Regions from separate parts of the Paenibacillus sp. BIHB 4019 genome, predicted to be linked through region 2. Evidence: a T-box and tRNA genes for the amino acid it is inferred to sense, from the RefSeq annotation. Region 2 holds a T-box; the other holds one or more tRNA genes.

Region 1 (3,414 bases), 700 kb from region 2:
GCTATATTTTGTCTCCAGCATAGGCGGGTGCTCTCCCTTTTTTCAGACGATCATTTACAGGGATTTAAGCCGCATGCCCGTGCGAAAAAAATTGTAGAAATGTGCGGTTGCCTGGGAAATATTCCGGTTAATGATACGTACGGGTGAGCACGCAAGGAACCCCTTTTCCAACTGCGCCCGGCTCGGACATTCGGTCCAAATACGCGAGTCCCCTTGCACAAGGTGTCGGACACACTTCGCAGACTGGAGATAGCACCAATTTGTAGTGGTACTGTTTCCGTTCACCTGACGGTTGTTTCTTCTTAACGTTTTTGCCTTTTCCTTTGCTCATTGATGCTCTGTCCTCCCTGCCGGATCTTGCTCATGCATTATATGTAGGTACCCGGCAAAGGGTATCTCGATTTGTCAGTTTGCCATTCATTTGATACATTGGATGTAGCGAGATGATTTCTATAACGGGAGTGTTCCAATGAATATACAAATGATCGGAACTGGGAGTGCTTTTGCCAAGAAATATGATAATAACAATGCATTAATTGAGGTGCCTGGGTTCAAGCTGCTGGTCGATTGCGGCATTACGCTGCCTAAAGCGCTGCACGAGACGAATCGTTCGTTCGATGAGCTGGATGCTGTGCTAATCAGCCATATTCATGGCGACCATGTGGGCGGGCTGGAGGAATATGCTTTTCAGATGATGTTTCTCTATGGAAAAAAGCCGGTGCTGTACATCGCCTCCTCGCTAGTGGAGCCGCTGTGGGAGCAGACGCTGCGCGGCGGGCTGACGCAGGGACCGCTTCAATCCATTGATGACTTCTTTGAAGTGAGACGGCTAGAGGAAGGCATAGAGCATGAACTGCATCCGGGCTTGAAGGTGAAGCTGCTTCAAACCGAGCATATTGTGGGGAAAGACAGTTATTCGTTTATTTTCAATCAGCACTTCTTTTATTCGGCAGATATGAAATTCAGTCAAGCGTTGCTGGAGCAGCTTGTGGAGGATGGCGTGAATACGATTTTTCACGACTGCCAGTTGATTGCGCCCGGTGTTGTACATGCCTGTCTCGACGAGTTGCTGACACTGCCAGAGCCGCTGCAGGAGAAGGTGTGGCTTATGCATTACGGGGATACGATGGAAAATTACATCGGCCATACGGGGAAAATGCGCTTCGTACAGCAGCGTGAGATTTATACAGTGTAGGTACGAGTCGCAGGAATGATCAGCAACCATAACAAGAAGAGCCTGACGTTTTTTCGCGTCAGGCTCTTCTTGCTGCTGGCTATGCTTAGCCCAGGCTTGCCGTTTAAAACAGCGGAAGCTGGTCCAAATTGTTCGTAGGATCGCCGTCCGCGTCGCCACGGATATATGTTTCGCCATCTCTGCCTTTGAAAGCATTCACGCCAGCGATCTGCCCTGCCTGAACCTCTTGCAGCGCCGTCTGGTAATCCAGTACACGGCCCGATGATGTTTTAAAACTCGTCAGGTCACCGTCGCCATTTTTCTGTACCGCTACAATATGTTCTCTTTCCCCGCCAGCCATTTCATTCGTGCTCATTCAAAGCTCGCCTCCTTCGGATTGTGAGCGGCAATTACCACCCGCCACTCGGCATTCAATCGATAGGATGCGTAGCCTTTGAGAATTTTATACAGCATAAACGACACGTAGAAAAACTATACAATCATTTAACAGCAATGCAAAAAATCAAAACACCGCTTTTGCTTTAGCTGAGTAAAGGACACCAATCGGGCACCAACTCGCTAAAAAACAGGCATGATGCAAAATTAATCGGAAACAAAAAAAGACCGAAAACCCTTGTCATGCAAGGATTATCGGACCTTCTTTATTGTATGATCTGTAGTGGGCTCGAACCACTGACCCCTACCCTGTCAAGATAGTGCTCTCCCAGCTGAGCTAACAGATCGTATATTAGCGACGTTTATTAATATACCAAGCTCGAGCGGAAAAGTCAACCATTTTGCTATTATTATTTTTTGACCTTCAAAAAAAAAGCTTCGTCCTCCAATCAACCGGAGAATGAAGCTTTTTTGTGTTCAGCCTATGTTCCATTTCAGCTCGGGAATTGAACATTTCCCGGAACTATATAAGCGCCTGATGTACCGTTTGCTGGAAGTGCAGGAATCGTGTCCAGAACCGCTTTCCCGCGAATATCGGTTATCCGAACCTGCAGCGGGCTTGTCCCCATGTTCGTCCCCAAGAAATGGTTATAGTCCATTTTCTCCAGATTGATCCACGCGCCAGCCTTCTTATATTCCATTTTCATGACCGGATAAAAATGATTGCGCACCTGAATCGCCGCCCACCACTGGCTGCTGCCTTCCTTCACCCGGTACGAAAAATTGCCGGTTATCGGCGCTTTTACGACTTTCCATGAAATATTGATTTTGCCTGCCGACATTTCTCCAATTTTAGCAAAAGCGTTTGGCGACAAGTCAAGCGCTCCCGGAGCGCCTTCCGGGTACAAATCGGTGACATAAACGACCGTTTTGCCTTTAGGCCCCGTAACCTCCAAGTAAGCGCCCGCAAGCGCCGCTTTGACCCCATTGTAATTCATATCAGTCGGATTTAAGGCCGTTATTTCCAAATTCGGATGAATCGGATCAAGCAGTACCGCACCGCCCGAATATCCTGAGCCTGTATACGTCGCATAGCTGGTACGCCCATCATTCCAAGCTGCGAACGCCTGCACCGCCGGGTACAAAACGAACATCGCAAGACAAACGATTCCAAATTTGACGGCACCGTGCTTCTTTGTCATAACTGAAACCTCCTCCACATTTTTGAAACCCTAAATCTACCAGTAGAGTCCATTCTAAGTGGTGAGGAGGAATATTTGCTAGCACTTTAGATACTTCTTTTCTAGCATTTTAATGACATTTCCCAACAATACTAGACTTTATTCGTCAAAAACAAGGAGCATCCGCCGCTTCGTCTAGCTTGCGTTATTGTTCACCTTCATAATATCCATGAACGGAATTTTAGTAATTTCTTCACCTTTCGCTACGTGCACCAGCCTCGTACGCGAATCCATTTTTACAATTAGCCCTGCAACGGGTTCTTCCCAATTCCACACCTCAAAAAGCAGTTCAATCCCTTCTTGATACGCTTCAACCAGGCGCTCCCCGAGCTCCTCCAATTCAAACTCATCCCTTGTCGGGCGCTTTGGTTTCTTTGCCATTGCCTCCGTCTCCATTCTATGTTTTAGTACATGACCTTCATTTAACTCATGCCTTTTTCAACCCATCTTTAAATCATACCCTTTCTTCAAAGCATTTGTCATGGAGATTATGAAATTAGGCAAAAAAACATCCCCCTGCCATAACATGGCAAGGGGACGCTTCTTCTCTATTTTTCACTTAGAACGCATGGTTAAGGAAATACTGATTAGGTCAGGATCGAG
Region 2 (3,414 bases):
CTATGCCCATATAGATAATTAGTGAGAGTAGCATTTTTAGCCCAAGCATTGTCTAAGGGACTGCGGCGAAATGGGTCAGTATAGGGAGGGAGGACTTGAGCGTGACGGATCAAACGAAAGGCTTGCGCTTTGACGTGTATGAACGCGTGCATCTGTCGGATGAAGTTGCCGATATCGATGAACTGGAAGAAATTGAGCTTGTGCCTCGCATTCAGGTTGTTGAGCAGGGGGATCATGCAGTTTTGAAAGGCCAGCTGCTGCTGAGCGGGGTATATCGCAGTACGAACGAAGCCGCTCCGCTTCAGGCATTGGAGCATTTCATTCCCGTCGAAATTACGATGCCGCTGAACCGGATTTCACGGCTGGACGATGTGACGGTGGAAATTGATAATTTTGACGTAGATTTGCTCTCCTCGCGAACGCTTAACATTACCGGTGTGCTGTCGCTGCGCGGCATTCTTGTGGAGCCGCAGCAGGAACTGGAGGAAGCGTGGCGCGAGGAGCCATTCACCGTCGTCCATGATCGCGTAGATACGAGCCAGGCTTCGTACGAAGAGGAGCTTCAGCGTAGCGGGGGCGAACCATTTGCCGCTGACGAGGCAGAGGTGGCTGGCCAGACCGCTTATGGGCTGCAAGCTGAACCCTATTTTGCTGGACAGGAAGGGCAGGTGCCTTTCAGGGAAGAGCAGGGACAGAATCAAGGGTATAATGTGGCACAAGAGTACAATGAGGCTCAAGAGTTTATTGGGGCTCAACAGTTCGCTGAGTCTGAATCCGAGATTGAGGCTTACAATGCTAATAATGCATATAATGAGCGGGCGTATGAAGTGGCTGATGAAAGCGAGGAAGCAGAAGGGCCGGGGGCTGGCGTTACGATCTCGCCTTCGCCGCGTGATGCAGGCTGGTCAGCAGCAGAGTGGTTTCAAGGGCAGAATCATTCCGGGGCACAGCCGAACTTTAACGCTAATTTCAATCCACCGCCTGCTTTTGCACAGCAGCCAGCCGTAACTGGGCTTGGTCATGGCATTGCGCAGGAAAGGCAGCAGGGAGCTTCTGCCTATCAACAGGCGGAGGACTTTGGCTGGAGCCCAGGGGGGCAACCGCAGCAGGCAGAGGAAACGTACATTCCGGCGGGAGCAGAGCAGAGCAGCTACGATACATCCCCGTGGCAGGATAGCGAGCTGGAGCGTTTGAGCGAATGGCAGGAGGCGGAGGAAGCTGGTGCGGAGCAGCAAGCGGAGCCGGAGAAGCAGGAGATGCGCATTGCCTTTGGCAGCAAGGCGCCGGAAGCAACTGGAGCTCCTGCAACAGGCGTCGGGCTTGTGACGCTGCTGCAAACGAGCAAGCGCGAGCAATTGGCGCGGCAGGCTGAGCAGGAGGCGGCGGATTATGCGCTTGAGCAGACGAAGGCTCAGCAGCCGGCAGGCGATGAAATCGAGTGGCGCAATTTATTTTTGAAGCAATCCGATGAGCATGAATTCCGTAAAATCCGGGTATGCATCGTGCAGCGCGACGAGACCCTTGATTCCATTGCAGTGCGCTACAGCTTGAACCCGCGTGAGATTTTGCTGTACAACGGCTTGAATGAGTCGGCGGTAGCGGAAGGGCAGCTGCTTTATATTCCGTAGCAGCAGGCTGTTAAATAAAAGGAGCTTTGACCTGTGAAATAACAGTCAAAGCTCTTTTTTATTTGCCCAGCAAGTATAAAAGAGCTTGAATGTGTCTTGTTGTTTGACTTTTTTTCACAAAGAGGGTATTATTAAATAAATATGTCTTAAAGTCAACGAACGACGTTGAAGGGGAAGAGTACGCAGCCAAGCCTTCAGAGAGCGGAGCCGTTAGTGCTGAGAGTTCCGCAGGATTTTACTCGTACAAGTCGCCCTGGAGTTGCTTGAATCAAGCGGATAGTTATTCGTTAATTCAAGCCGGCCACAGCCGTTATCTGTTTGAGTGCCGTGCAGCTGCAAGACGCGCGGAACAAAGGTGGTACCACGGAAGCTAACCTTTCGTCCTTTGCTATAAGGGCGGAAGGTTTTTTTGTATTCAAAATTAAAGTAATGATGCCATTATGCGATATGTGGAGGATGGAGCTTATGTCTGAAAATCAAACGACGCCGGCGATGCCGACGACCTACGACCCGAAAGCCGCTGAACTGAAGTGGTATGACTTCTGGATGGATGGAAAATTTTTCGAAGCGGGCAAGCGCCCGGAAGCCGAGACCTATACGATCGTTATTCCCCCGCCGAACGTAACGGGAATTTTGCACATCGGGCATGCGCTCGATTTCACTTTGCAGGATATTCTCATTCGCTTTAAACGGATGCAGGGCTTTGATGCTTTGTGGCTGCCGGGAACGGACCACGCAGGCATTGCCACACAGACGAAAGTGGAGCAGAAGCTTCGCGAGCAAGGACAATCCCGCTACGATCTGGGACGCGAGGCTTTTTTGGAGCAGGTCTGGGATTGGAAGGAGCAATATGCGGGAACAATTCGCGGCCAATGGGCAAAAATGGGGCTGTCTCTGGATTATTCGCGCGAACGCTTCACGCTTGACGAGGGGCTGTCGAAGGCTGTGCGCGAGGTGTTTGTACAGCTTTACAAGAAGGGCCTCATTTACCGCGGCAAAAAAATCATCAACTGGGATCCGGCTGCTAGAACGGCTTTGTCCGATATTGAGGTTGAGCATAAAGAGCTGAACGGCCATTTGTACCATTTGCAATATCCATTGAAGGACGGCTCAGGGCATATTACGGTTGCGACAACGCGTCCGGAAACGATGCTGGGCGATAGCGCGGTTGCTGTTCATCCTGAAGATGAGCGTTACCAGCACCTCATTGGTCAAATGATTGTATTGCCGGTCATTGGACGCGAGATTCCGATTATTGGCGACGAATACGTTGACAAGGAATTTGGCTCCGGCGCTGTAAAAATTACGCCTGCCCATGATCCGAATGACTTCGAGGTAGGCCTTCGCCATGATTTGCCGCAAATTATCGTTATGGACGAGTCCGGCAAGATGAATGCGGAAGCTGGCCCTTATGCGGGACTTGACCGTTTCGACTGCCGCAAGCAGCTCGTGAAGGATTTGCAGGAGCAGGGCGTGTGCGTTCAAATCGAGGATCACGTGCATCAGGTTGGCCACAGCGAGCGCAGCGGTGCGGTTGTTGAGCCGTATTTGTCCACGCAATGGTTCGTTGAAATGAAGCCGCTCGCGGAGCAGGCGATTAATGCGCAAAAATCCGGCGAAGGCGTAAACTTCGTTCCAGACCGTTTTGAGAAAATTTATTTGCAATGGATTGAAAATGTACATGACTGGTGTATTTCCCGCCAGCTGTGGTGGGGACACCGTATCCCTGCTTGGTATTGCGACGCCTGCGGCGAAATGCATGTTGCAAACGAAGATGTAACGAGCT

Evidence for each region. The T-box of region 2 lies ahead of BBD42_RS31035 (valine--tRNA ligase). A T-box ahead of a tRNA ligase gene usually reads a tRNA of that ligase, here a tRNA-Val.
Region 1: it encodes a tRNA-Val, which carries the amino acid that the T-box ahead of BBD42_RS31035 (valine--tRNA ligase) is inferred to sense. The anticodon was not compared.

The regions. Positions count from the first base shown of each region.
Region 1 covers NZ_CP016808.1:6,465,593-6,469,006, forward strand. The annotation lists gene BBD42_RS28095 (hypothetical protein) at 128-331, opposite strand; gene BBD42_RS28100 (MBL fold metallo-hydrolase) at 470-1,195, shown strand; gene BBD42_RS28105 (DUF3892 domain-containing protein) at 1,299-1,535, opposite strand; tRNA gene BBD42_RS28110 (tRNA-Val) at 1,845-1,917, opposite strand; gene exlX (expansin ExlX) at 2,065-2,724, opposite strand; gene BBD42_RS28120 (YolD-like family protein) at 2,947-3,192, opposite strand.
Region 2 covers NZ_CP016808.1:7,161,600-7,165,013, reverse strand. The annotation lists gene BBD42_RS31040 (LysM peptidoglycan-binding domain-containing protein) at 102-1,628, shown strand; T-box leader at 1,785-2,017, shown strand; gene BBD42_RS31035 (valine--tRNA ligase) at 2,094-3,414, shown strand, end outside.